2 regions of the uncultured Ligilactobacillus sp. genome follow, and region 2 is predicted to be linked to the other one. Evidence: predicted binding sites of a transcription regulator. Region 2 holds the regulator's gene; the other holds the start of a gene.
The links. The regulator CtsR, encoded in region 2, represses protease genes until heat stress. The targets are predictions, from matches to a motif close to TTGGTCAAAAAAGGTCAAANA.
Positions count from the first base shown of each region.

Region 1 (10,492 bases), on a different contig from region 2:
TCCAATACTATAGTTGGATTTATTCTTGTAGTAGTCTTCACTAAAGAAATACTGATATCCCCAAGATTTATAGGTGTTATCGCGATTCCAAAAACTACCAACATCTCCGTGAAATGCCGCTGTTGTATAACCCTGTTGGTCCATAATAGCCGGCATTGCTTGGAAGGTATTATTGGTACCATAAGATGTCATAACTGACCCCGATGGTAAACCAAAGAGCGATGTTTCTAACATCGTTTCTGCATCAGAAGTCTTCCCTTGTCCTACTTGATGGTAGAAATTATCAAAGGAGATCGTGCTTTGATCGCTATAAAATTGATTGATATTTGGCGTTACTTCTTTACCATTAACTTTATAGTTGATCATAAATTGTTGGAAACTTTCCAAATGGAAAACAAAAACATTCTTACCTTTTGCTTTACCATAGTATTCTGGATTGACCGTTGTTTTGTTTTTTTCCAAAAACTTCAAGACCTGATCCATATCACTACTACTTGCACTAGCTCTTGTAGCACTTTCCTTATGCGTTTGGTAAGCGTTATAAGCAGCATAGAAGTTAATACCTAAATATTTAACAATGTAATTATTGTCAAATGTACGTGTCAGCAGTTGTGGGCGGTTCTTTTCGGCTAAACCTAGATTAGCTGCAAACAAAACACATGATAACAGTGTGACTCCGATCGGATAACGGAACTTGACTGGTCGTGTATCAATTTTGATGACCTTAAATACCAATAGTAGTGTCAAAATGATCACATCTGCAAAGATCCATAAGTCACTAAGATGCAAGATCTCGCCAATACTTAACGATAAATTATTTGAAACTGATCCCGAAGACTTAATGATCCCCATTGATAGGAAATCAGAAAACTCCCGATAGTACAAAACATTGGCAAAAAGCCATAGTGAGGCGATCAAATCGACGATCATCATGATCCAATAGGACTTCTTACCTCTAAAATAAAGAGCGATCCCTAAAAGTAATAAACCTGCTGGGAGCGGATTTAACAAGAGTAAGAAGCGTTGCATGCTGTCACTTATCCCTAAGCTAAACTTATTAACATAAACAGCATACGTTTTGATCCAAAGTAATACCAGAGTTAAAATAAAAAAACCTGTGCGCGTATTCAGCCCATCACGGACTTTCTTTAGCACTGAACGCATCTAATTGCCTCCAATAATAAGTAGTATTTAATTGTCTATGCGTCAAATTATAGTTTAATATCCTATGAAAAAGATAGTCATTCCACAAGATTTTAAAGATATTTTAAAATTAGTCGTTTAGCAAGTCGTAGATCTCCATCGCTGCTAGATCGATATCATCAAAATCGAACTTTTGATGTGTTGCTAATTCTTCTAATTCAAAAGTTTGTGTTGCAGGATCGTATGTTACGAATCCTCTTTCTTGTCCTTCACGCTCAAAGCGACGTGATTGAACTTCATTTGTGTCTGCTTTCATCATCGCATCTAGTCTTTCGATAATTGCCACAAGTTGTGAATTTTCCATAGATATAAATCTCCTCTTCATTTAAGTAGATCACGGACCTACTTTTGATATACCTTAGCAAATTATATACTAACACACCAAATATAATGAAACAATTCAAAAAAGTTGAAGATTTTAGGATGATCTTCTCTTTAATCTTGTTTTGGATATTTATCTGGTTTGATCACTAAGGCTACCATACCACCAAACATCCCCAAATAATAAGTAATGATCCGCCAAATTATCATTGCCAAGACCAGTTTACTTCCACTGTTAACAAAGGTCGAAAAAATCAGTGAAAAACTGTATTCAGCCCCACCGGCACCCCCAGGGATCGGAAATAATGAGATCACCATCACGATCAAAACGTGGAGCGTCATTACTGTCAGCAATTCAGCATGCTCGACTCGTAAAGCTAGCAAAATAAAAAAGGGGATGATGTAATAGAAAAATAGTTGGATCAAAGTGATCAAACTAACTTTGAACAATAAGCGGTAGTTAGCTTTCAATTGTAAGCTCTCCCGATAAAAGTTATCGATCTTCTCATTGATCAACTTATCATATTTTTCATAACGTTCTGAAGTTAAAAAGCGTTTAAAAGGCCGTAAACATAGATTTGTCATCTTCTTAGTAAAGTCATACCAATACATTATCAACAACAGACCTAAGATCACTGTCAAATGGATCAAAAAACCAAAGATCAACAGCAACCCCATAACGTGCAATTTATCGGCGATCAAATGAAATCCCAAAAATAAGCAAACGATGAAATTTAAAACGATCATCGATTGATATACCACAAATTTCATCAATAAGATCGAAGTCGCACGTCCAGCATCTACCCCAGATTGCAATAAGGCAAATAATTGCGCTGGTTGCCCACCTGAAGCAAACGGGGTGATCCCATTAAATAAAGCTTCGATCAATGGGATCCGCAACGAATCCTTAAAAGAATAAGTCGGGAACTGTCTTTTTAGTAATTCCTTGACCACAAAACCCTCACAAAAGATCGACAATGCCATGCATAACACAGCCACTGCGATCCACCCCCAATTAAGATGTGTGATATCACCGACCAAGTCATGATACGAGATCCCTTGAACAGAATAAAAAAAGATCCCGACCCCGATCAATATCATTATCAAGAGGGCTAATTTATTTTTCTTTGACATCACACTTTCCCCGCTTGTTTTTTATAGTAGTCCAACCAGATCAAGGCCAGACGATCTTCTGAATAAAATTTAGCTGCTGCTTTCGCCCGCTCACGCAATTTGGCTAATGCATCTGGGTCTTTAGCTAACTCTTTGAGCTTTTTTTCCATCTCATCTATATCAGTACAACCAGCATAATAACCCGCGATAACGCCTTCGTAAAGCTCAAGTTCACGTAAAACAACGGGAGTCTCACAACTAAACGCTTCAAGCACACTCATCGGAAAAAGTTCGTTATATGACGGTAACAAGAAAACATCAGCTAAGTTGTAGTACTCACACATCTCAATTCGTTCAACGATCCCAGGGAAATGTAAATTTTTAGGTGGATCATCGACCACTTTTTTCAACTCTGCATAGCCGTCAGTGATCATTCCAAATGAAAAGCCTCCGACCCAAACAAATTCGAATTCAGGATTGCGCTTAGCTAACTCGATAAAATCAAAAACACCTTTTCTTTCCTGGATCTGCCCCACACCAACGATCAAAAATTTATCAGTAGGCAATTTTTTTTCCATACGTAACTGCTTTTTTTCCTCACTAGCGATCGGATGAAATTCCTTTTTAGATACAAAATTAGGAATATAAGTTATCTTCTCACGAGCGATCCCATAAGCTTCCAATTTGGGGATAAAAGTTGGGTTAACAACGACCAAGGCATCCATCCGCTTATAAAAAGCGATCACATACCGATACAATACTTTACGTGCGATCCACGGCAACTTGAGACTTCCCTCCAGTGTTTCTGGCAAAAAGTGGACGTAACCCACTTTTTTACCTCGACGTTTGGAAAAAGTCGAAAAGAAAAACTTTAAGTCGATCGTGTGATAGTGACTGATATCAGCTGGACCAAACTCATTGATCGTGATCGCCAACTGCTCAGGATAATATTTTTCTAGCAACTTTATCAGTTCGGTGTATGCACTGCCCACCCCTTGGCCTTTGACCTTGGTTGCCGACGAATACATGTGAACATTTAACATTAGAAAACTCCTTTTAGCTGTGTTCTTTTGAGTAGGTTGTTTGGCTCAACTCTAAATAGTGTTCCTTACTACGTTCATAAAATTGTAAGATCTTTTCACCAAACTCGTCAGCTGAGATCTCTTTTAATTTTTGTTGTAACGGTTTAGGATCTTGATATTTGGCTGGCTTCGTCAAATATTCAACTACTAACTCAACAAATTCTTGTAAAGTCTCAAAATTTGCACCGATCGCCCGATCGCTTAAAAGTTCAGCCGTATATGGGCTTTTTGAGGAAACTACTTTAGTCCCTGCTGCCAATGCTTCAATATACGTCAAGCCTTGTGACTCTGAGACCGAAGTTGAAACAAATAGGTCAGCTGCATGATAAAATTCACTCACTTGAGTATTGTCCACTTCACCTGTAAAGATGATATCTTCGGTCAATCCGAGTTCTTTTACTTGATCTTGCAATGACTCTTTAGCTGGCCCATCCCCCACGATCAACAATTTGACCTTAGAAACTTTGGCCTTGATCGCAGGAAAACTAGCCACCATACGATCGATATCTTTTTCAAAGGCCAAGCGACTCAATGTTAGTAACAAAGGCGCATCCTCAGCTATTCCATAATGTTTTCGAACATTGTTTTCACTAGCAACTTTAAACCGTGTCAAATCGACTCCCGTAGGAATAACAGTGATCGGTTCTTTGATCCCATAACGAGTCAAAGTCTCTAAAACACGTTCACTTGGAGCCACGATCCCACTCATTTTTTCGCAAAAAGAACAAGTCATCAAACGTACATGAGAGGGTTTCAATAATTTTCCTTTGGCCACGTAATGTAAATAATCTTCATACATCGTATGGTAAGTATGAACACACGGGATCTTTAGCGCTTTAGCTACAAACTTCCCGATCAATCCCATTGAAAATTCGGTTTGCGTATGAACAATATCTAAATTTAATTCTTTAGCTACTTGATAAGACTGAAACAGTCCTCTAACAGCGATGCGTCTATCGGTAAAAGAAATAAATGGAATGCTAGCAAAGCGAAACACATTGCGCTCATAGACATTTTTCTCGACATCAGGATCGGTAGTCGTAAAAATATAGACCGTATGCCCTTTTTGTTCTAATTGTGAACGCAAAGTATCGATCGATGTCGCAACTCCGCTAACTTGCGGAAAATACGTATCTGTAAATATGCCGATATTCACAAGCACCTTTCCTCCTCAACTTTTTATCAGTTTTAATTATATGGTTTTAACTATTCCTTTGCAATGCTCTCACTGATACGAAGAGCAAAAAAATACCATTCTTAATATTTTAACATTTTCCGACTGATTTTAAACAAAAAGAGACCAGAAATCTCTTTCCGGTCTCTTCACTTAAGATAAGTTGATCGAATATTACTTCGTGTATTCAGCTACTAAAGCTTCAACTTCTTCAGTTGTTTCGCAATCTTCAACTGCTTTTTGAGCTAATTCTTGCATCTTAACTGAATCAAGTTTCTTCAATAAGCTACGTGTCTTCAAGATCGAAGTTGCACTCATTGAGAATTCATCTAAGCCTAAACCAAGCAACAATGGCACAGCAACTTGATCGCCAGCCATTTCACCACACATACCAGTCCACTTACCTTCTCTATGTGAAGCATCGATAATGAGCTTGATCAAACGCAAGATAGATGGGTTATATGGTTGGTAAAGGTAAGATACACGTTCGTTACCACGGTCAGCTGCCATAGAGTATTGGATCAAGTCATTAGTTCCGATACTAAAGAAATCAGCATACTTAGCTAACTTGTCTGCGATCATTGCAGCAGCAGGGATCTCCATCATCATTCCGACTTCGATATCGTCAGAAACTGGAATACCTTCTTTAACTAACTTAGCTTTTTCTTCTTCAAAGATCGCCTTAGCATCTTTGAATTCCTTGACAGTAGCGATCATTGGGAACATGATCGCTAAACGTCCATAGTTAGAAGCACGTAACAACGCACGCAATTGAGTACGGAAGATATCTTGACGATCTAATGAAATGCGGATCGCACGATAACCCAAGAATGGGTTTTCTTCTTCTGGTAGCGGTAGATAAGGTAGATCCTTATCCCCACCAATATCCATTGTACGTACAACAACTTGTTTGCCGTTCATACCTTCGACTGCTTCTTTGTATGCTTTGAACTGTTCTTCTTCCGTTGGAAGCTCACTTGCATCCATGTATAAGAATTCAGAACGGAACAATCCAACTGCTTCTGCCCCATTATCAACAGCACCTGTAACATCCTTAGGTGTACCGATATTAGCCCCTAAGATAACTTCTTTGCCGTCTTTGGAAACAGACTTAGCATCTTTTAATTGTTGCCATTCAGCTTTTTGAGCTTTGAAATCAGCAGCTTTTTGTTCATATTCAGCCAACTGTTCAGCAGTTGGATCAATAACTGCATCCCCAGCAATACCATCGATAATGACCATATCGCCTTCTTTGATCTCAGTTGTTGCTGAGCCAGAACCCACGACTGCAGGGATCTCAAGAGTTCTTGACATGATAGCAGAGTGCGATGTCCGTCCACCGATATCAGTGATAAAGCCCTTAACAAAATTGCGGTCTAATTGTGCTGTATCAGATGGTGTCAAGTCATGCGCTACGATCACAACTTCTTCGTTGATCAAAGCTGGGTTAGGTAAAGTTACACCCAATAAATGACTCATAACACGCTTGGTTACGTCGCGAATATCGCCTGCACGTTCTTGCATGTAAGCATTGTCTGTCATGCCTTCAAACATGGAAATAAACATGTCTGTTACGCTCTTCAAAGCAGCTTCAGCATTAACTTTTTCATTCTTGATTTGATTTTCGATTTGACCAATCATTTCAGGGTCAGCCAAGATCGTTAAGTGTGCCTCAAAAACTTCAGCTTCTTCAGCACCTAAGTTTTGGGCAGCTTTTTGCTTGATAGCTTCAAGCTCATTCTTGGAGGCTGCAACAGCATCATCCAAACGCTTGATCTCAGCTTCCGGATCAGAGATGCTGGTCTCAGAAAATGAAAGGTCAGGTTGCACAAGCATGTAGGCTTTTGCGGCTGCAATTCCGTCACTAGCTGCGATACCCTTCAACATTTTCGTCATTATTCAGCAAGTCCTTCCTTTGTCATTGTTTCTGTAATAGCAGCGATTGCTTCGGCTTCATCAGCACCATCAGCAGAGATCACAACGTCAGCGTTTTGACCTACACCTAATGACATAACACCCATAATAGACTTCAAGTTTACTGATTTACCTTGATATTCTAAAGTAATATCTGAGTTAAATTTGCTTGCAGCTTGCACCAAAAGTGTAGCTGGGCGTGCGTGAATACCTGTTTCTGCGATTACGTGAAATTCTTTCTTTTCCATTGTGGATCATGCTCCTTTAAATATAAATAAGATTTGTGCAACAATTAGTAAACAAATTGATTACAGTTGCAAAAGAATTCGTTTACATTAGCGATTACACTAGGTGTTGCACCTGCTATAAAAGATAATACCATGAATTATTTATCAAGACAAGGTATCACCCTTAAACATTTTGATAATATGTCGAAAAAAATTTATTTATCATTTTTATGGTAATGATAGATAACTCCACCACCACGTTTGGCTGTACCGACTACATTTTTCCGATAATTATAATTTAGTAAAATCTTTTGAAAATCCATAAATTCAGCCGTTTCGATCTCAAATTCTGTTATCTCACCTGCATGCAAGCGATCTAATAAAGCTTGATAATCCTTTTCCATCCTGCTCCCCCCTCTCATATATTTTTAAATTATACCATCTACCAATTTTTTTGCTTGCACTTAAGATAAAAATTTGTATAATAAAGCTACAAAGGTCAAAGTTGGTCAAACTGATTTTGACATTAAATTTACTCGGAAAGGTCGTGAATAGCTATGTTATGCCAAAATTGTCAACAAAACCAAGCTACGCTACATTTAACAACAAACATCAACGGTCGCCAAACTTCGATCGACCTTTGTCCTAACTGCTATCAAGCTTTGAAAAATCAAAGTCAACTACCACCTTCCTTAGGGGGGATCTTCCAAGATCCCTTTGGTAGTGATCCATTCGCTGATCTCTTTAAAAAGATCGACCAACAAAACCAACAGCGTTCCACACCAGCGCAAGAGCCCCTAACTCAAGCCGGTGATAATGGCGATAACGGTAGCATTTTGGATAAATACGGCCTCGATCTCACCGCCCAAGCTAAAGCAGGCCAGATCGACCCCGTTATCGGGCGTGACCGCGAGATAAAACGTGTAACTGAGATCTTGAATCGTCGCACTAAAAATAATCCTGTCCTTACCGGTGAAGCAGGGGTCGGGAAAACAGCAGTTGTCGAAGGTCTCGCCCAAAAGATCGTTGACGGCGATGTTCCACAAAAACTATTAAATAAAAAAGTTATCCGCCTAGATGTCGTTTCCCTAGTCCAAGGGACCGGGATCCGTGGCCAATTTGAGCAACGCATGCAGGAATTAATGGATGAGTTGAAACAAAAACAAGATATCATCCTCTTTATCGATGAGATCCATGAGATAGTTGGCGCCGGAAACGCTGAGGGCGGCATGGATGCCGGCAATGTCTTAAAACCAGCTCTAGCTAGAGGCGAGTTTCAACTCGTCGGGGCTACTACTTTAAACGAATTTCGTACGATCGAAAAAGATGCCGCCTTGGCGCGACGTTTACAACCAGTCCAGGTCAAAGAACCTTCTAAAGAGGAAGCTTTAGCGATCTTACATGGTCTACGTACTAAATATGAAAGCTACCATCAAGTCGCTTATACCGATGAAGCCCTTGAAAGTGCGATCCAACTTTCGACTCGTTACATTCAAGACCGCTATTTGCCAGATAAAGCGATCGATCTCTTAGATGAAGCCGGCTCGCGTAAGAATTTAGCCTTACAAGCTTTTGATCCAAGCGAAGTCAAAGCTAAGATAGCTCAAGCTCAGGCAAATAAAAAAGCCGCTTTAGACCAAGAAGATTATGAAAAAGCCGCTTTTTATCGCGATCAAGTCACTAAACTAGAAGATCATTTAACGGCTAAACCCCAAGCTAAAAGCGAAGTTACTGCCAAAGACATGGAAAAGATCGTTGAGGAAATGACTTCTATCCCTGTCGGCGAACTCAAACAAAAAGAACAAGCGCAATTACAAACCTTAGCCCAAACACTCAAGCAAAATGTTATCGGCCAAGACCGCGCCGTTGATAAAGTTGCCCGCTCGATCCGACGCAATCGGATCGGCTTTAACAAATCCGGCCGGCCGATCGGTTCATTTCTTTTTATCGGTCCTACAGGAGTCGGGAAAACAGAAGCTGCTAAACAACTTGCTTTAGAATTATTTGGGACGACTGAGGCCATGATCCGTTTTGATATGAGCGAATATATGGAAAAATTCTCTGTCTCTAAATTGATCGGTTCTCCTCCAGGTTACGTTGGATACGAAGAAGCCGGCCAATTGACCGAACAAGTCCGACGGCATCCATATAGCTTGATCTTATTAGACGAGATCGAAAAAGCTCATCCCGATGTCATGCATATGTTCTTGCAGATCTTAGATGATGGTCGCTTGACTGATTCACAAGGTAAGACTGTCAGCTTTAAAGATACGATCATCATCATGACAAGTAACGCTGGTTCAGGTGATCCGATCGTCAACGTTGGCTTTGGCACAACTGAGAGCACACCTAATTTGGTAGTCGATAAATTGACTAAATACTTCAAACCGGAATTTTTGAACCGTTTTGATGATATTATCGAGTTCAATGCTTTAACTAAAGAAGATCTTGAGCAGATCGTTGAGTTGATGCTCGAAAAAGTCGACCAAACGCTACAAGAAAATGGAATGTCGCTCAAAGTTTCAACTAAGGCCCGCCAAAAATTAGTCGAATTAGGCTATGATCCTAAGATGGGAGCCCGCCCACTACGCCGTACGATCCAAGACCAGATCGAAGACAAGGTGACTGACTTTTACCTCGATCATCCTCAAGTTAAAAACTTTTACGCCGACTTGAGCGACGATACGATCGTGATCAGTGAAACAAGCGTTACTGAATAATTCAACAAACTGGGAGTTTTTTACCAACTTCCCAGTTTTTTTATTTTCAACATTTCTATCAGATAGTTTATAATAATTATATAGAATTGGTAATTGAAGCATGCATTTTACTTCAAAAATTTTACTATCATTTAGCAAAGGGGGAAATCAACATGCAACTGATCGATGTTACCAACAGCTACTCACGCATGATCCAACATGAATTAGTTAAATCACCAGTTCATTTCATCAAAGTATATACCCTAGGGAATTCAAAAGTCGTCTATAAGAAAAAACATGCTTTTTCTGAGATCGTGATCTCAAATAAAATTCGTCGGGTCACTCCTAAAGAAATTGAATTTGTCAAAACTAAGCTTTTAAAAGACCGTGCTGACGCTGCGACTGTTACTGCTCAAGGAAACTTAGTGGAAATAAATTTGGAAAACTAAGACCTAGAAACCTCGTAAGCTACGGCTATAATGCCCTCTAAGTATACAGATGAAATAGAAAATTCATCTTATACTTGGAGGGTATTTTATATGTCTAGGAAATCAAAATACAGCTGGAACCAGGTAAGCTATGAACTGTATGACGGTTCGCTGCCTGCAGGCATGATTGTGAAGCCCAACGGGGAACTTTACGGTGTGCCCACAGAAGCGGGGACGTTCACCTTCACGGTGGAGATGACAAACAGCTATGGTCCCTTCGGCAGCAGCACTAAGACCTATACCATGACGGTAAAGGAGAACACGGACGCAA
Region 1 is NZ_CAQLEL010000161.1:229-10,720, reverse strand. It holds gene Q9Q35_RS11895 (LTA synthase family protein) at 1-1,164, opposite strand, end outside; gene Q9Q35_RS11890 (YkuJ family protein) at 1,274-1,507, opposite strand; gene Q9Q35_RS11885 (lysylphosphatidylglycerol synthase transmembrane domain-containing protein) at 1,639-2,658, opposite strand; gene Q9Q35_RS11880 (glycosyltransferase family 4 protein) at 2,658-3,680, opposite strand; gene Q9Q35_RS11875 (glycosyltransferase family 4 protein) at 3,694-4,875, opposite strand; gene ptsP (phosphoenolpyruvate--protein phosphotransferase) at 5,068-6,789, opposite strand; gene Q9Q35_RS11865 (phosphocarrier protein HPr) at 6,789-7,055, opposite strand; gene Q9Q35_RS11860 (hypothetical protein) at 7,250-7,438, opposite strand; gene Q9Q35_RS11855 (ATP-dependent Clp protease ATP-binding subunit) at 7,592-9,754, shown strand; gene Q9Q35_RS11850 (DUF1827 family protein) at 9,907-10,182, shown strand; partial or broken gene Q9Q35_RS11845 (putative Ig domain-containing protein) at 10,273-10,492, shown strand, end outside.
Region 1: a site for CtsR is predicted at 7,530-7,550, ahead of Q9Q35_RS11855 (ATP-dependent Clp protease ATP-binding subunit). Genes of this name have one in related genera too.

Region 2 (19,511 bases):
CAAGCTATTTGTAGCTAAAAACAAGAGTCCATTGTTACTTGGTGTGGGGGATGGCTTCAACGTTGTTTGTTCTGATGCCACAGCAATGCTTGAACAAACGCATGATTTCATCGAATTGATGGATGGTGAAGTCGTGGTAGTCGAACCAGATAAGATCTCGATCATGGATCCAGCTGGCGATGCCGTAGAACGCGAACCATTCCATATCGATATGGATCCACAAGCCGCTAAAAAAGGTGCCTATCCATATTACATGTTAAAAGAGATCGATGAACAACCAGGTGTGATGCGCACTTTGATCCAAGAATACTTCAATGAAGACGGCTCAGTTAAGATCGATCAAGAATTATTGGATGCTTTATCCAAGGCAGATCGTTTATACATCGTAGCTGCTGGGACAAGTTACCATGCTGGTTTAGTAGGTAAAGAGTTATTTGAAAAATTAGCTCATATTCCAACTGAAGTTCATGTGGCTTCTGAATTTGCTTATAATCCACCGTTGTTGTCTGAAAAGCCATTCTTCATCTTCTTGACGCAAAGTGGGGAAACAGCTGATAGTCGCCAAGTGTTGACTCAAGTTAATGAATGGGGTTACCCAAGTTTGACGATCACAAACGTGGCTAACTCAACGCTTTCACGTGAAGCAACTTATACTTTGTTGTTACACGCTGGTCCTGAGATCGCGGTTGCTTCAACTAAAGCTTACACCGCTCAGATCGCTTTAGAAGCTATTTTAGTCAAAGCTTATGGTGAAGCCAAGAACATCAAGGCTGCTAAGGACTTTGACGTTGCAGGTGAACTGACAAAAGTTGCTAACGGGATGCAAGAATTAGTTGATGAAAAAGGTGACATTGAAAAGATCGCCCAAGATATGTTTGCGACGACACGCAATGCATTTTATATCGGTCGTGGTGTTGACTATGCGTTAGCCCAAGAAGCTGCTTTGAAGCTAAAAGAAGTTTCTTATGTTCAAACTGAAGGATTTGCTTCAGGTGAATTAAAGCACGGCACGATCGCTTTGATCGAAGAAGGTACACCAGTCGTAGCGATCATCACTGATCCTAAGACAGCTGCTCATACACGCAGCAATGCGCAAGAAGTTATCGCGCGCGGTGCAAATGTCTTATTCATCTCCAGCCGTGATGTAGCCACTGAAGGTGATCAGATCATCTTACCAGAAGTTGATCCATTGTTATCACCACTTGTTTCAGTCGTACCGACACAATTGTTGGCTTACTATGTAAGTTTACAACGTGGTTACGATGTGGATAAGCCACGTAACTTGGCTAAGAGTGTGACTGTTGAATAAAATTTTGATCTAGTAAAAGTCTGTTTCTGTCTAGGAGCAGACTTTTTTGTTTTGTTTTTTAGTATTAGCTTTATTTTATGGACGGGACAAAAGTTAGTGAGAATATATGCGATATCAAAGCATGATCCAATATCATGCTTTTTATTTAAGAAAGTTTGAATAAATTTAATTTTATGATAAGATATTTATTTATATTACTTATATAAGATGCTTTTTTTATAAAGGATGAGATAACGTGTTTTGTAGATTGTGCGGGACAAAAAATCTCGATGACAGTAAATTTTGTATCAAGTGTGGGCAAGAGTTGGTCACGCTTGAACAAGCTACAACAGCTGATACAGCAGTTAAAAAATTTGAGATAACTTCAAATTCTCAAACACCGGCGAACTTAGTAAATTCAACTAAATTGATGTTTAAAGATATTTTTCGTTATGGTAAATGTATGAGTCGAGCTGATTATTGGTATGGCATCTTAGGTTTAGCTTTATTAACGGTCCCTATTGTTATCGGGCTTGTTTTTTGTATCAGTTTAGCTAGTCGGATAACGCAGTATTATACCATTCAAGCGCTTGTGTATATGGTGCTTTTTATTAGTATAACAGGAATTATTTCATTATTTTTGATGGGGCTCTCAGCTGCTATTCGCCGTTTACATGATATCGGAATGGATGGAGCGTGGATCTTGTTAAAATTTATCCCATTTGGAAATATTATTTTATTAGTATTTATGTGCCAACCAGCAGTCATGGAAAATAATCGCTATCGGCAAGAAAGCCAGAGCTCATTTGGTAAAAAAATCTATAGTATCAAAGGTTTGGTCCCTGTGATCGTACTATGTGTGGGCTTGGTCGGAACTATGCTATTTTATAGTGTGGTGACCTTGACTGATACCACTGATGATGTTGGAAATACAGAGCTGTATTATGACAGCTTAGATGATGACTATTAAAAGTGAGGTTTGACAGTGAAGAAAAGTAATAAAAAAGTCTTTGTAGGGCTAGTAGTGGTGCTTACTTTTATCGCACTATTAGTTTTTGGGATCTCTGAGTTGAGTGCGTTAGGACAGACTCACCATAAATATCCACAAAAAAGGGAGCATAAGGTCGCTAGTTCAAGCTCTACAAGTTCGATGAGTTCGACTTCTGAAAGTTCAAGTGAAACTAGCTTAAGTAGTAGTGCTAGTTTTGTAAGTAGTTCAAGTGTTGCAACGACTACAGCAACCCAAAGTTCAGCTAGTGAAACTTCAAGTGTAGTGGCGAGTTCAAGTGAAGTGATCGATCCATGCCCTGAACAAGTTGAAGAACCAGTGACTTATGCTTATCAAGCGCCAGATCCAGTGCAAAATACCCAAACGGTCTATGTTAATGCTGACATTCCTGGTCGCTATCACTTAGATCCCAATTGTCGTGGTCTACAACGCCATGGTGGTGGGACGGCAATGACGCTTACAGAGGCAAAAAGCCAAGGTTACCAAGTCGAATGTGCGTATGAACGCTATGGAAATTAGTGCACAATTTGTTATATTTAGCTAGAAAGTTCATAATAAAAGGTGCATATTTTTAAAAGGATGGCGAATGCGGATGACAAAGACAGTATATTTTGCAGCTGGGTGGTTTACCCCAAAGCAAAACGCAGCTTACGAACAAGTAATGAAAGCGATCAAGGAAAACAAGACGATAAATGATGCTGACAGTTATGTTCCCTTGGCGCATCAATATAAAGGTTTACGCGTGGATGAACATCCTGAATTACTAGAAGATAAAGAATGGCAAACGGCAACGTTCAACGGGGACTGTGTCGGGATCAAGAGTTCAGACATCTTCTTATGTACTTATCTACCAGATGAAGAAGATATCGGCTGTGGGGTCGAGTTAGGCTTAGCCAAGGGGTTAGGCAAATATATCGTGTTGGTGATCCCAGATGAAGATTATGGTAAGCCGATCAACTTGATGAGTTTTGGTGTTGCTGATACAGTCATCAAAGTCTCCGAGTTAGCCGAGTTTGATTTTAATAAACCATACTACAACTTCTATGAAGGGGCAGTATATTAGAATAATAGTGACCACTCTGTTTTAGGGTGGTTTTTTATTTGAGTAAGATAAGTTCAATTTTTAAGAAAAGGGTCCTAGATATGAAAAAGGATGAGTGCGATGAAAGATGAGGTAAGGTAGTTAAATTACTGCTATGTTGGGTCATCATATTTATCGTTGGCATTGCTGGGGGCCAACTAGGGAAATATATGTTCTTACGTCAAAAAATTCGCTGATCATACCGTTACAAAAAGAATTAACAAAAAATATCATCAAGTCGGCTTTATGGGAGATATCAAAGTTACTATGGTCGATAAAGATAGGACTGCAGCGGGATGGTAGTTAAACCTATACCGAAAAATCAGATCATGGAAGAACTTATCAAAAAAAGCTGTGGGTAAATTTTAGGCCTTCTGAGTTAGAGCGCTTGATGTGGGGACTAAAGAGTTGCAAAAAGGCGAATTAGGTAGTCGGGATCAGAATTTTACTGAAAGCTTAGTGGTATTAAAAGAAAGCGCAACTCAACGACAGTCAGCTGTTAAAACAGAATTAAAACATTGTTTTCAAAAGAAAAGATAATTGAGGTCAGGGGGGATGTATCTCTTTGAAAACTGATCTTAAGTTCCAAAGCGTAGCGACTGTGATCGTTAAAAATCAACATGAAAAATTACCTTTGGGTGATTACTATAATTCGGACATTCAACAATTTGTCAAAGAGGGGCTAAGCAAGCTATAATCAACATTACATACATAACAGGGATAACCTTACAGTTATCCCTGTTATGTATATCGTTAAATTTCAGCTAGTGCCTTTGCGATAGGAGTGTCACCATTTTGCATCATGATTACTTTTTTACCAGTATTATCGTATTTCAAAAGATCAGCTAAAACAGTTGCGACATCTGCGATCGTATTGGTAGCGATCTTGGCATCTGTGACGTTGATCTTGCCTGTTGCAGGTCCTTCAACTAGTCTAGTCGGTTGAAGGATAGTATAATTCAAGTTGGTATTGTTGATCAGGTAAGTGTCAGCAAAGAATTTAGCGACATTGTAATCCATGATCTCACGTAATCCTTCTTGGTGCCAATTTTTTGGTTGGAGTGCATAGATCGAGCTTAACAGAATGAAGCGTTGGATATTTTTAGCTTGGGCAGCTTGCATCACTTTAACTGCTCCAAAGGCATCAACTTGTAGTAGGGCTTGACCACGTGAACCGGCAACAAAGTATACACTAGTCGCAGCCCCCATAAGTTCAGCGATTTCTTCAGGAGTAGCGACAGCTAGATCAAGTTTGACTGGAGTAACACCGGAAAGTGTGACGATTTTTTGAGGAGAACGTGCCCCAGCAATAACTTGATGTCCAGCAGCTACTAGATTCTTAATTAATTCTGTGGCAACTCGGCCTGAACCACCAGCAACAAAGATTTTCATTTTCTCACCTCATGATCATTTTGATAGTATTTTTGAGTTTATAGGCACATAGTCATGTACAATATGAATATAGCATGAAAGAATTTTGGTGACTAGAATGCACTTTTTTGTCTAAAACTATGATTTATGTTATTTAGTATCAAAAATGATAGTGAGGTTTTATTGATGGATCTAGAAAAAGCAACAACATTTAACTGTCCAGTTGAGGCAACGATGCAGATCATTGGGGGCAAATATAAAGCGATCATTGTGTATGAGTTGATCGATAAGACCCTTAGATACAGTGAGTTACAACGTTTGATCCCCAAGGCGACTCCGAGGATGTTGACACGCCAATTAAAAGAACTTGAAAGTGATGGGATCATCAGTCGAGTAGTTTATCCAGTCGTTCCTCCTAAAACAGAGTATTCGTTGACTGAGTTAGGGAATAGTATAGTTCCGATCGTAGTAGCATTATGCGATTGGGGCGAACAGTATTTAGATAATTTGAACTAAAGAGTGTGAGACGATACAAAGAGAGCCTACCATCCGCATCGTGGTAGGCTCTCTTTGTACTATGCACTATAGTTTAGTCTTTGAAAGTTAAAAACTTATCAACTTCACTGCGCTCAGTATAAAAACCGTTGATCTTTGTTGATTGATTGCGGTAACCTAGCGCGATCCCTATTATAAGTTGTTTATCATCTGGAATCTGCATAATATTTTTAACGATACTTGGATACTTAACGATCTCCCAAGCTGGAATTGAATCGACTTTTCGGTCAGCAGCAGCTAGCATCAGTGTTTGTCCGAAAGCCCCTAGGTCATAGATCGACCACTCGGAAGTATTCTTAGGCAGGGTCAGATAGACAAGAGCTGGGGCATTGAACAATGTGATCTGTGATCTCCCCATTTGTTCAGCGTCAGTCCCTAAGAATGTTTGTAAAGCTTGGCTCCAAACACCAGCATTTTGGCGTGCTAAAAGACTCATCTTATCGCGATGCATAAAAGGTAAGTCAGAATTTCCAGGAAGTCCACGCTGAGATAATTCAAGGTGTAACTCTTTGATCGTTTCCAAAGTCTTTCCTGTTGCTACATAAACTTCCCAAGGTTGTGAATTGACCCATGACGGAGCGCGACGGGCATCAGCGATGATCTCTTTGATAGTCTCTTTTGTAAGAAGACGATCGCTAAAATCACGGATCGAACGACGATAATTAAGGGCATCTTTGAATTCCATAGTTAGTTACTACTCTTTCTTATTTTTAGTAAGTACGATCTATGTTAACTTACTTAAAGTGAGTAGTAAAGAGTAAATGTTGATTTATTTATATAATTTACGACTTAGTTCCACCTTCATTGTCGGCTTCACCACTAGCCCAGACTTTAGTTGCATAGATCGAGTTAAAGAGTAGGGCTGCTTGCAAGGCAACTTGGGAGAGATAGGCACCTAAAGAGCCAATGTCAGTAGCACCGGTCATGACTTGGATGCTTAGGATCGACCAGTAGAGGATATTGGCGATATTGACCACGATCCAAAGCGACCAGTTTTCTTGGTATTTCAAGATGTAGAGCAGTTGAGCGATGAAACTGATGACAAAATTGATCGAATCAAAATACGGCAGTTGTCCGTGCAACAAAGCTAAGATCCACCAGCCGATAAGCCAAGCGATAAAGGCACCGACAAAAAGTTTTTTGCGACTGTCAGGCGAAAAACGATGCGTTGCTTGGTCATGGCCCCACATGAACCAGCCGATGGGTTGCGAGATGACATAGAAGATATCCATCGCAAATGAACCATAGGCATGACTGATCCAAGCGATGTAAGTCATAGCTAGACACTGGATCGTCCCAAAGATAAAAGCGATCTTGCGCCCTTTCATCCCATAAACAAGTGATAAAGTGCCTGTGACTCCTGAGATCATGCCGATCAAGCTGTCAGGGACGATCCAAAATACGGCTAGTTGGATCAAGATCAAAATGCTGACATAGGTAACTTCAAATTTCTTCCAATTGGTAAATAATTGCTTATAAAGCCAAGTGTTTGTCATAGTGATCACCTTCCTTTAATATTATGATAAAACGATTACACCGATAATTCATGTTCTTTGTCTTGGCGAAAAGTTTTTGCTAAGATCGAGGTAGAAATGTTAGTTTGGAGGGGTTTTTTTGAAAAATTATAATTGGGCAACTTTAGGTTGTGGCGTGATCGCAAATGAATTAGCGCAGGCTATGCAAGCACACGGACGCACATTATATGGTGTTGCGAACCGGACGCACAGCAAGGCAGTTGATTTTGCCAAAAAATATGGAGTCACTAAAGTCTATGATCAGATCGAAGATATCTTTCAAGATCCCAACGTCGATATTATTTACATTTCGACGCCACATAATACGCATATCAAGTATTTAAATAAAGCGCTCAAGGCCGGTAAGCATGTGCTCTGTGAAAAATCGATCACGCTAAATGCAACTGAATTAGAAAAAGCCAAGCACTTAGCAGCCAAAAACAACGTGGTCTTAGCTGAAGCGATGACGCTTTATCACATGCCACTCTACAAGGAATTAGAAAAAGTGATCGCAAGCAAGTGTTTGGGTGAATTGCGCATGCTACAGTTGAACTTTGGAAGCTATAAAGATTACGATATGACAAATCGTTTCTTTTCTAAAAAATTAGCAGGGGGCGCTTTGCTAGATATCGGTGTCTACGCTTTATCTTTTGCGCGTTGGTTCATGTCCCAAAAACCAGATAAAGTCGTTTCTCAAGTCAAATTAGCCCCAAGCGGTGTTGACGAACAGGCCGGTATTTTACTGCAAAATAAAGCTGGGGAAATGGCGACGCTTGCTTTGACATTGCATGCTAAGCAACCAAAGCGAGGGATGGTCGCTTTTGATAAGGGCTATATCGAGATCTACGAGTATCCTCGGGGGCAAAAAGCGACGATCACTTATACAGCTGATGGTGGTAAAGAAGTGATCGAAAGTGGAGCAACTAAGGATGCCTTGTTCTATGAAGTGACCGATATGGAACAAGCCGTCGCTGGGGGCAAAAACGTGATGCACTTAGATTATACGACTGATGTGATGCAGATCATGACTGAGCTTAGAAGAGATTGGGGTCTAGTGTATCCAGAAGAAAAATAAGATTTTCCTTTTACATTTAACAAACTAGTATTATAATAGTAATTGTTCTCGGGATGTAGCTCAGTTTGGTAGAGCACCACGTTCGGGACGTGGGGGTCGCAGGTTCAAATCCTGTCATCCCGATCAATTACTAGTTAGAGTCGTACCTATGCAGGACGGCTCTTTTTATTTACGGGGGGAAGTTAAATGAAACGCGCGCTTTGTCTTTTTATGATCGGAGCTTTTGTTCTAGGTGTCAGCGGGTGTAGCTATCACGTGACGTGGGGCAAAAACAGCGTCAAGTTATCGGTCAGACCTACTAAAAAAGCGAGCTTGACTAAAGAGAGCTCAACAACAACTAGTCAAAGCAGTTTTGCCAAGCGTTACACTAAAGGAGAGCTAAAACAGATCACAGCTGATCTGTTGGCACCCTACGAGCAAAGAGGGTATACCAAGGAAAAAAGCTTTGCAGGGACTAAGACACAGTATGCTAAATGGGAAAAAGATCCAACTAGCCCAACAGCTAAATATGCTGATCAAGCTATCTCAGTTGATCAAGCTAAAGGAACGGGCGATCAGTTCGTTTATTTTTGTCCAGCTAAACATGTTGCGTGGGCAGTGATCTTTACAGCAGATAAATAAGAGGATTTTTAAGCGATCAGCCCTAGAAATTAGCGCTAATTCATTGCCAAGCATGGTGGATAACGTTTATAATTATAGTCAAAGTTAGTCAAACAGATTGAGGATAGTTTTATGCAAAATCGCAATATTTCCGATATAATCGAACGATATTTAAAGAGTATTCTTGCTGAAGCTTCTCAAGTTGAGATCAAACGTTCTGAAGTCGCAGACCAATTTGACTGCGTACCTTCGCAGATCAATTATGTGATCAAGACGCGTTTTACTTTACAAAATGGCTATTTAGTCGAGAGTAAGCGAGGCGGAGGTGGGTATATTCGGATCGCCAAGGTCGATTTGATCAGCGACCCGGATATTTTAGATGAATTGATCGAGTACGTTGGGACCAGTATCAGCGAGACCAAAGCATTTCAGATCATTCAAACGCTCTATGAAAATGAGCTATTGACACATAAAGAGGCACATTTAGTAGCGACTGCGATCGAGAAAAACACGCTAGCACTATCCGATAATGAGTTAGAAGAGGCGATCCGTGCCAAGATCTTGAATCGCATTTTAAACCGTCTGCGTTGTGCTGATCAATAATAGAAAGAAGGGGATCTTATGGATTCAACATCTTACACACCGAGTGCTAACCAAGTCTTGTTACTTGCACAAGAACAAGCTAACTACTTCAAGCACCAAGCGATCGGGACTGAACATTTATTGTTAGCCCTTGTCTTGGAGGAAAATGGTGTTGCCGGCCAAGTTTTAAGGCAAAACCTCGTAAGTAGTGTCGATATCAAAGAAGAGATCGAGCGGCTCGCAGGGTATGGGACTTTGCGCCGTCAAGCACCAGATAGTTATTTACCATATTCACCAAAATCCAAGGCCGTCTTGAATGATGCCTTGCGCCAAGCGATGATGATGGGTTCGTCTAAGATCGGGACCGAACATTTATTATTGGCACTATTAAAGGATGAAAATATTTTATCTTCACGGATCTTGTACAGTTTACAAGTCGATACCCGGCGCTTACGGCAGTTATTATTGCGCCAATTGGGCATGACTGACCGCCAACGTCAACGTTTAGCTAAGCAAGCTAGTGAAGCCCAAAAACGTTCTAAGACAGAAACATTAGATGGCTTAGCGCGGGATATGACGGCGATCGCACAAAATGAAGATACCGATCCAGTTATCGGGCGCGCAAGTGAAGTCAAGCGTGTGATCCAAGTTTTAAGTCGCCGGACGAAAAACAACCCAGTATTACTAGGTGAACCTGGTGTGGGTAAGACAGCGGTCGCAGAAGGTTTAGCGCAAGCGATCGTCAACGGAGATGTCCCTGAGAATTTGGCAAAGAAGCGCTTGATGATGCTTGATATGGGTTCACTTGTGGCTGGTACCAAATACCGGGGCGAATTCGAAGATCGCTTAAAGAAGATCTTAGAAGAAGTCTACCGTGATGGCAATGTGATCTTATTTATCGATGAGATGCACACTTTGATCGGCGCTGGTGGGGCTGAAGGGGCGATCGATGCCTCTAATATCTTAAAACCTGCCTTAGCGCGGGGCGAAGTTCAAGTCATCGGGGCGACGACATTAGATGAGTATCAAAAATACGTTGAATCTGATCCTGCTTTAGAACGGCGCTTTGCGACAGTAATGGTCGATGAACCTGATCAACAAGCGACCCTAGAGATCTTAAAAGGTGTCCGTTCCCGCTATGAAAAGCACCATAAAGTCAAGATCGACGATGATGCTTTAGATGCGGCCGTCAAGTTGAGTTCGCGCTATATCACGAAGCGCTTCTTGCCAGATAAGGCGATCGATCTGATGGACGAAGCGGCAGCACGGTTGCGGATCATGAATGCTGAAAAGAGCAGTAAGTTATCTAAAGTTAAAGCTAAGCTAAAAGAAGTCAGTGATAGCTATGACGAAGAGATCTTACACGAAAACTTCGATGATGCGGCTAAATTACGCAAAGAAGTTTTGAAATTAAAAGAAAAAGTCGAAAAGCTCACAGCTAAACAAGCCAAAGAAGAGGCTAATGGTGAGTTTAAGGCTGTAGTGACCCAAGAAGATGTGGCAGCTGTCGTCTCAGAATGGACAGGCGTACCTGTCACCCAATTGACTAAGACTGAAAGTCAACGTTTGGTCGGGTTAGAAAAGATCTTACACCAACGAGTAGTCGGACAAGATGAAGCTATCAGTTCGATCGCTAAAGCTATCCGCCGTTCACGCAGTGGTTTGAGTGATCCGACCCGTCCGATCGGCTCATTTATGTTCTTAGGGCCTACTGGGGTCGGTAAGACTGAATTAGCCAAGGCTTTAGCCGAAGCGATGTTTGGCTCAGAAGAAGCGATGATCCGTGTGGATATGAGCGAATACATGGAAAAATACTCCACCAGTCGTTTAGTCGGTGCTCCTCCAGGATATGTCGGCTATGATGAAGGGGGACAATTATCCGAAAAGGTCCGCAATAAGCCATATTCAGTCGTCTTATTAGACGAAGTGGAAAAAGCCCACCCAGATGTGTTCAACATCTTGTTACAGGTGTTAGATGATGGGTACTTGACTGATTCTAAGGGGCGTAAAGTCAACTTTAGAAACACGATCATCATCATGACTTCTAACTTAGGGGCAACTGCCTTGCGGGATGAAAAATCCGTTGGGTTTGGTGCAGGTAATGTTATTGATGATTATGCTGCAATGTCAGCTAAGATCAGAGAATCGCTCAAGAAGAGCTTTAGACCTGAATTCTTGAACCGGATCGATGAGATCGTCATCTTCCATTCACTTGAAAAAGATGAGTTGCATCAGATCGTGAAGTTGATGGCAAAAGATATCATCAAACGGGTAGCTGAACGCAATGTGACGCTAAAGATCACGCCTGCTGCGATCGATGTGGTCGCTAAGGCTGGCTTTGATCCAGAGTATGGTGCTCGTCCGATCAGAAGAGCTTTACAAAATGAGATCGAGGATCGCTTGAGTGAAGCTTTATTAGAGGGCAAGATCGTTACAGGCGCAACGGTCACTGTCGGGGCTAAGAAGGGCAAGATCACTTTGACGATCAAAGATCCAAAAGTTGAAGCAACAAAAGAAAAAGTGAATAATTAAAGTCTTAGAAAGCATCCTGCCGCCTGGTGGGATGTTTTTTTAGATATATTTGTTGAGTTGTAATTTAGTTGAGAAAAATTATAATTAAGTGCAACACTAAGGGGAAGGTGGGGGTACTTAATGGATCGCCGAATTATTTTACTAACGCAATTTATCTTGAGTTTTGGTGGGGGAATGTCTAATATCGCATTGCTGACACTGATCACTAAATGGTTCGTGTCAGCTAACTATGTGGGGGTGTATTCTTTTTGCTTATTTGTGCCACGGGTCCTACTGGCAACTTACATTGGCGGGCAAGTCGATCGGTCTAAAGATCTGAAACGAACGCTTTTATTTTCGATGGGTTGGACAGCGCTTTTTATGTTTATCATGACAAGTAGTGTTATTTTAGAGATCAAACACTTTTGGTGGCTCGTCATGTGGTCGATCTTTTATGAAGTCGCTAGTAGCTATTATTATCCATGTTTGACTAAACTTTTGGTGGTACTTTTTGAACGTTCTGAGTTGAGTAAATTAAATGCATCATTGAGTACAGCTGTCACGAGTGCAAACTTGTTTTCTGGTTCAGTTGTGACGGTAGCGCTGGGGTTGGTCAGTTTTGGAGTCTTTTTAGTGATCGACCTAAGTCTGTATTTAGTAGGTCTAGTGTTATTTTTTGCATTAAAAGTTGAAACCAAACCTTCTGTAGAAACGCCAAGTGAGCCCCCAGCTAGTTTGTGGAATGGAGTTAAGGTCGTTAAATGCTTATTGAGAGAAAATCACTATTTAGCTCCAATTTTTTACATCGCTTTGATCTTTAATATCGTTTTAGCACCTCAAAGCGTGTATTTTGCCGAATTAGCCAATAATGTTTTTCATGATCTGAAATTACTAGGGCTATGCAACACGCTGTTTGTCAGTGGCTTTTTACTGGGCTCATTGTTCTATCGTATAGTTGATGTCTGGCTAAAGACTCATGAATATATCATCTTTTCTTTAGTCTTAGTGCCGTTAGCCTTTGGTCTGATCGGAACTAAAGTAAGCTGGTCAGTCTATGGTGGGATCGTTTTATTAGGCTTTGCGATCCCACTATATAATATTTCGACCCAGCTCATTTTACAGACTAAGGTAAATAAGAAGACGGTGGCGACAGTCTCAAATAGCTACTATGCACTGTTGAATGCGACGCAACCGCTAGGACTATTGGGGTTTCCCTACTTGATCTCTCTTTTTGGGATCGGTGGTGTCCTGTTAGGTAGTGCTACTTTGTTAGGTTTGTTGACGCTAGGTGTGGTGATTTCAAAACAGATCGGTACTGAATTGGATATATAGTAAAAAACTTCCCAGACGACTTGGCGCCTAGGAAGTTTTTTAACTTATTTCATATTCTGGATTTACAAAGTGCCCAGTTTGTTTGATTTTCCCTTTCCCGATAAGGTCTCGCGGGATTTTTCTGGTTTGATATGATCCAGTTCCTAATTTCAATTGAATATCTTTTCCAGTTTAACGACCGTATCAGCGATTTGATCGATGAAATTTTGATCGTGTTCGATCACTAACAGTGCGGGTTTGGTTTCTTGTAATAAAGTCAAGAGTTGGTCTTGGTTGTAGGTATCTAAGTAGTTTAGGGGTTCGTCCCACAGATACAACTCAGCCGGGGTAGCAAGTGAAGCCGCTAATTCGACCTTCTTTTGTTGGCCTAAGCTCATATTTTCGAGTAAAACATCAAAGGTGTGGCGCTCAAAGCCTAGTTTTTTCAAAAGCGTCAACAAGAGCGTATAGTCGAGGTCACGTTTTTGCGCAAACTCTTTGAGAGTCCCGCGGTTGGCACTGAAATCTTGGCGTACGACACTGATATTTTTGGTGTTTAGTGACAATTCACCACTTGAAATTGCCTTTGAGCTTTTCAAAAGAGCTTGGAAGAGACTGGATTTGCCACTGCCGTTATTACCTTTTAGGACTACGATCTCACCGGCTTTGACCTCAAAATTCAAAGGCGAAAATAGCTGTTTTTCGTAAGCAAGCGTGAAGTCCTTGGCTTTTACTAAAACTTGTTTGTGGGTCGGTTGGTAGTTTAAGCTGAGGGGTTCACTGACTTCGAGGTTTTTTAGTTGGGTCTCTTTTTGTTTGATCTGCTCTTCAGCTCGCGACTTCAAAGCGGTAGCACGTTTCATCACTTTGGCAGCACGGCGACCGATAAAACCTTTATCGGCGTGCGAGTTATTTTGTTTTTGTCTTTCTGCTTGCGATGCCCAATTTTCTTTGGTCAAAGCAGCTTGCTTGAGTCGTTTTAGCTCGTGGCGTGTTTTTTCATTTTGCTGGATATCATGGCTATCCCGGCGTTTCTTTTGTATTTCATATGACGCAAGATCACCATTTTCTAAGTGCAATTGACTTCTTTCAATGACTAAGGTATGGTCGATCGTTTGGTCTAAGAAGGTGCGGTCATGGCTCGTGACGATAAAGCCCTGTTTTTTCTGTTTTAGGTAAGCCACTAATTCCTGACGCCCCGCTAAGTCGAGGTGATTTGTCGGTTCATCGAGCAAGAAAAAGTGGTCAGCTTGGCAAAAGAGCGCACATAACATTAATTTTGTCTGTTCCCCACCGCTAAGTGTGTTAAATGGTTGCCACAAAAGGTCTTCACTGATCCCAAATAACTTGAGCTCACGTTTTAGTTCCCATTCTAAAAAGTTCCCCGTCTCTTGCAGACAGTAAAGCGCGAGTTGTGTTTGATCGCCCAAAGGTTGTGGAAAATACGCTAGGGGCACGGAAACATTGATCGTACCCGTATAAGAAAGTTTATTTTGTAATAATTTGAATAAGGTAGTCTTACCGCGACCGTTGCGCCCTAAAAGACCTAAACGCCAAGAAGTATCCAGTTCAAAATTGGCGTTGTCAAAAAGAGCTACTTGACCGGGATAAGCAAAAGTAAGATTTTTGATCGAAATATTCGACATAAAGGCATTCCTCCAATTTTTGAGGAACAAAAAAAGCCTGCACAAGGGCAGACTGAGTCATCTTGCATCAGCCTAGAACCCTAAATTCTGCCCAAGTGAAACCGACTCTGTTTGTTCCCAGAGTTGTTAAACTTGTTTTGTGCAGAATTTAGAATTTCAATGGCGACGCCTCCGTTCGATTTGATCTACGAACTAGGATAGCAGGTTAGTTGTGCACTGTCAACCGAAATTTTGCGATAAAGTTTCAAGTAAAAAGACACGTAATAGTGCAATATAAACTGCACTATTCCTTTTCTATAATGTGCTTATATGGATTTATCCGTATATAAATGTTATAGGGAGTGTTTTTTTTATGGAAAATAAATTTTGTTCAAACTGTGGTCAACAGTTAGAAGCAGGGGCGAAATTTTGTCCCCAATGTGGTGCCACCCAAAATGTAGCACCAAGTAATCAAGGACAAACGGTGAACCAACAGCCACAAACCCCACCGGTCCAACCAAATCCTCAAAGCTACCAACAAGCACCACAACAACCAAACATGCAACAAGGGTATCAACAACAAGTGCCACCAACAGGGCAACAACCATACCAACAACAAGTACCACCAACGGGACAATATCAACAACGGGTAAATCAATTTACAAATGATATCAAAAAATTTAAAAATGTTGTCCCAGGTCAAATGGGAGCACAACCTGAATTAGGCTTTTGGGATAGTGTAAAGTATGTGACTGCAAATACGTTTGATTTTAAGACGCCAGAAACACGGAAGGCAGTTTATTGGTGGGGAACTTTAGGACAATGTATTGTAGGATTGGCCTTGTATATGGTCGTATACTTTTTGGCGGTTATGGCATTCAGTAGTGGTAGCGAACTTATGCTACTTTTAGGGAATCTATTTTATATTATTTTTTATGTTTTCTGCTGTGCTTCCGGAATCAGCTTGTTAGCTGCCGCAGTACGCAGAACACGTTACATTGCTAATAATCCATGGTTAGTTTTAGTGCCATTTTACAATATTTATTTATTATTGGTCGATCATCCACAATACCAAAGTCAACCGTATCAACAACCTAACCAAATGCAACAACCATACCAACAACAAAATTATGGTCAACAACCACAATATATGAATCAACAACAACCACAACAAGTACCATCACAAAAGCCAAACGATGATCAAAATACACCTCAAAATTAGGGGGAGAATTGATGTTAAATTGTCCTAACTGTGGGCAACAAAATCCTGCTGGTTCTGCATTTTGTAGTAATTGCGGAGCGCAGTTGCAAATGTATGCCCCACCTAAGAAAAATGGCTTGCCTGTTCCAGCGATCATCGGGATCTGTATAGCCGTAGTCGTGTTGATTTTTGGTGGCTTATATATGTTAGGCGGTAATGATCCTGAGTATAAGACAGCTGATAAATTGGAATTAGCTGATATTGTGGGGACTTGGAGATTAGTTGACGAGAGCAAAAAAGACACGATGACCGAAGAGATAAAAATCAGTGAAGATGAGATCACAACGGATTCAGGTGAAAAAATTGCTGTACGTTACAGTACTGTGACTGATGAAGACACAGTGATCATTTCAGATACCGATAATATTTTTACAGCTAATATGGTTGAATTACGTCTGGAAAAGCGTAAAGTCAACGGAATTGAGCATGTTGTCCTTGCTGTCTATAACAGTTCTGATGATAGCTGGGGATATTACGTAAGAAAGTAGAGGTGCTTCTATGATTTGTCCAACTTGTGGATATCAAAATTCACTTAGAGAGAAGTATTGTCAGCAATGTGGGCTTATTTTGCCCAAAGCTAGTCGTTCGAAATTACCAGTAGTCATTATTGTTAGTTTTTTGCTTTTTACAGCAATTGGGACGGGTCTAGCATATCATTTTGGCGTGATCAACAATGACCCTAAGTATGTGAAATACGATAAGATCGAACCTAAGGATGTCACTGGTAAGTGGAAATTTGTTGAGGAAACAAAAAAGGGTGTATTAGATAAGAATCTTCGATCATTTGAGATCACACCTAGTAAGATCACATACAGAGTGAAATCGAGTAAAGAATTACAAAAAATAGATCTATCACTGAGAATTGTGGATAAGTCATCAAAACTTATTGTATTTGCAAATAAAGATGCTAGTAACTGGTTAGCATTTCGCTTGAAAAAGCATAAGATAAATGGTGTTGAACGAACGGTTTTAGCTTTTCCAGTTCAAGATGGCGAATGGGCTTACTTTGTACGTGAAGGGAAGTGAAGTTAGATGCAATGTCCAAACTGTGGAAAAGATAATTTACCTGGCGCACAATTTTGCGAAAATTGTGGACAAAGTTTGTTAGCATCACAACAAACTTTCATTCAACCGATCCCACCTAAAAAGAATAATGCTGGTAAATATGTTTTAGGTGTGTTTATTGGCTTGTTACTCAGCATACTTGCAGTTGGTGCGGTAACTTTAGTGCATAACTCACTAGCTCAACGCCCAGACAAAACAAGTACTAAGTTAAAAACTGAAACGGTCAAAGATCCCCCTAAAGAAGAGGAAGATGATAGTTCAGCCCAGGAAGATTCAAGTTCTGATGATACCGATATTGATCCATCAGCTGAGCAAGAAGTTGATCAGAATGCGCCAACGCCTGTTGTAGCTAACGGTCAAACGACAACTTGGGTCAGCGATGATGGACCAGTTTTAACTATCAACGGTACAACGACCGTAACGATCTCAAACGGAAGCAAGATACCAGAAGATGGTACTTACGATATTAAAGGTATCGAAAATAATGGTGAGAAATTTTATATTGCACGCGGGCCTGCTAGTATGGGAGAGATCAGCATCGTTGACAATGTTTTGACTTTGAATAATCAAGGTCAGATCACGACTTATCACTATCAACCCGAGTCAAAAGAAGATAATACCGAAAGTAGTTCCTATGATGATGGCGATAATATCTATGAAGCAGATTAGGAGAGAATATTATGCAATGTCCAAATTGTGGAAATAATAATGCTCCTGGAGCCCAATTTTGCCAAAACTGTGGCTACAATTTTTTAACGGGTAAGAAAAAAGGTCCATGGCTATATATTTTATTAGTTGTCGGAGCTTTAGTTATACTATGCGGTGGATTCTTTACGTACAAGGCTATTACTAATCAAACAGCAAGTGTCCCAGCCAAGCAAGTGACAAGTTCCAAAAAAGAAACTAGCTCTTCTAAGGAAAAAAAGAAGGAAAGTTCTAGTGAAAAAGAAAGTCCGACCATAGAGGAAAGTTCATCAGAACGTGAAAAAGCTGCTAGCACAAGTGTAGAAACAGCATCTTCAAGTAGCCAAGAAACTAGTTCAGCATCAGCTTCAACGGGGATAGTTGCTGGAAAGAATACAACTTGGTCGACAAATCCAAATGGAAATGGGGAAGAGGAGCTTTTTGTCATTCAAGGCACCGATTCGGTTTCTATGAGTCATAATACAGTTGGACCCTCAGGAACTATGATGCACAGTGACGGAACATTTACTATTGAAAATGTTAGTGAGGGCGGAAACAGATTTTTTGTAATGGATCGTGCCATTGTTTTAGGTGAAGTGACGATCTCAGGCAATACTTTGACACTAAATCAACAAGGACAGGTCAGAACGTATTATCTCAAGCACCAGTCCTAGTGTAATTAAATGCCTAACGCAAAATTTGCGTTGGGTATTTTTTGTCTTAATTTAGGTAAAAGATAACGTTTACATAAAAAATCTAGCATGGTAGAATTTACGTGTAAATATTTAGACTGGGGGGATATGATGAAAGAGGCAAAACAAAAGCAAAACATTCAAAAAGTCAACGAGCTACTCACAGAACTATATGATCTGCTAGACCATCAAGCAGCTAAAGCAGCCGTTCAAAATGCGTATAACAAAATAAATACGTCAGATAAACTTTCAGTCCAGTATGCCGAGGTGCTCGAAGCGATCGAGGCGCTGAAAAGAGAGTTTTCAAGGCTGTCACTTGCTAAAAAGACAAAATTCACCCGTGCCCAAGAAGAAATAGTCTCCCAGTTGACGGTTTTTACCAGAAGATCTTTTCAAAAAGGTTTTGAAGGCTTAGGAATGGTGAGCGTTTGGTTTGGATAAGAAAATACCTGATCGAATTTCAAAAATTTGGTCAGGTATTTTTTCATGTAAAACTACATGTATAAGTACGTTGAAGACCGCTATATCAACTGCAAGACGCATTTTATATAATTTGAGATGTATTAATGCTAGGGAGTTTATCATTATGGATAAAGAAGAAATCGATATTGAGGCATTGCACTCATTTTATAAGGAATTACAAAATTTGATCGGTCTAGAAAGCATGTTGAAGGTCCATGATCACTATAAAGGCTCGCAATTAGTGATCCCAAGCCATCTCTATGACCGTAAGATCGCTGCGACAAAGATCACTGAGCAATACAACGGACGCAATTCACGTGAACTAGCGCGCAAGTACGGTTATTCCCAAAAATGGGTCTCGGACAATTTACGTAAAGCCCGTGAAAAAGGCACACTGGTAGCAGATTGCAAAAAATAGGTCAAAATTGTGTTTTATGAGGATCGGTAGAAAAATAAAGGCAAAGTTATTAATAGTACTAGAGGTGATTAGTATGGAAGGAAGAGTGGTCAAATTTTTTGACAATAAGGGATACGGTTTTATTACAGGTGAAGATGGTGAAAGTTATTTCTTCCATATCTCACAATTAATAAATTCGCAATCAATCGATAGGGGAGACCTCGTTTATTTTAGCCCTACAACTAGTAATAAAGGAAAGCAAGCTAGACAAGTCAATGTAAAAGAAACTAACAAGAAAAAGTTTATAACTATCGGTAATAAAAGAGTAAAGTTGTCTAATATAAAGGAGTATGGATCATCATATGAATATGCTGTTTATGAAGTAAAGAGTGAGGATGATGGAGGCCTTAGAGGAATCAGTGAGATAG
Region 2 is NZ_CAQLEL010000122.1:17,104-36,614, forward strand. It holds gene glmS (glutamine--fructose-6-phosphate transaminase (isomerizing)) at 1-1,309, shown strand, start outside; gene Q9Q35_RS08870 (DUF805 domain-containing protein) at 1,545-2,258, shown strand; gene Q9Q35_RS08875 (hypothetical protein) at 2,274-2,816, shown strand; gene Q9Q35_RS08880 (nucleoside 2-deoxyribosyltransferase) at 2,884-3,360, shown strand; gene Q9Q35_RS08885 (hypothetical protein) at 3,787-3,918, shown strand; gene Q9Q35_RS08890 (hypothetical protein) at 3,944-4,075, shown strand; gene Q9Q35_RS08895 (NAD(P)H-binding protein) at 4,132-4,770, opposite strand; gene Q9Q35_RS08900 (helix-turn-helix domain-containing protein) at 4,936-5,265, shown strand; gene Q9Q35_RS08905 (nitroreductase) at 5,339-5,989, opposite strand; gene pnuC (nicotinamide riboside transporter PnuC) at 6,087-6,800, opposite strand; gene Q9Q35_RS08915 (Gfo/Idh/MocA family protein) at 6,919-7,893, shown strand; tRNA gene Q9Q35_RS08920 (tRNA-Pro) at 7,943-8,016, shown strand; gene Q9Q35_RS08925 (porin) at 8,080-8,514, shown strand; gene Q9Q35_RS08930 (CtsR family transcriptional regulator) at 8,626-9,096, shown strand; gene Q9Q35_RS08935 (ATP-dependent Clp protease ATP-binding subunit) at 9,115-11,607, shown strand; gene Q9Q35_RS08940 (MFS transporter) at 11,728-12,918, shown strand; gene abc-f (ribosomal protection-like ABC-F family protein) at 13,068-14,543, opposite strand; gene Q9Q35_RS08950 (zinc ribbon domain-containing protein) at 14,896-15,744, shown strand; gene Q9Q35_RS08955 (zinc-ribbon domain-containing protein) at 15,756-16,271, shown strand; gene Q9Q35_RS08960 (hypothetical protein) at 16,351-16,809, shown strand; gene Q9Q35_RS08965 (zinc ribbon domain-containing protein) at 16,816-17,517, shown strand; gene Q9Q35_RS08970 (zinc ribbon domain-containing protein) at 17,529-18,206, shown strand; gene Q9Q35_RS08975 (hypothetical protein) at 18,336-18,665, shown strand; gene Q9Q35_RS08980 (Mor transcription activator family protein) at 18,811-19,104, shown strand; gene Q9Q35_RS08985 (cold-shock protein) at 19,178-19,511, shown strand, end outside.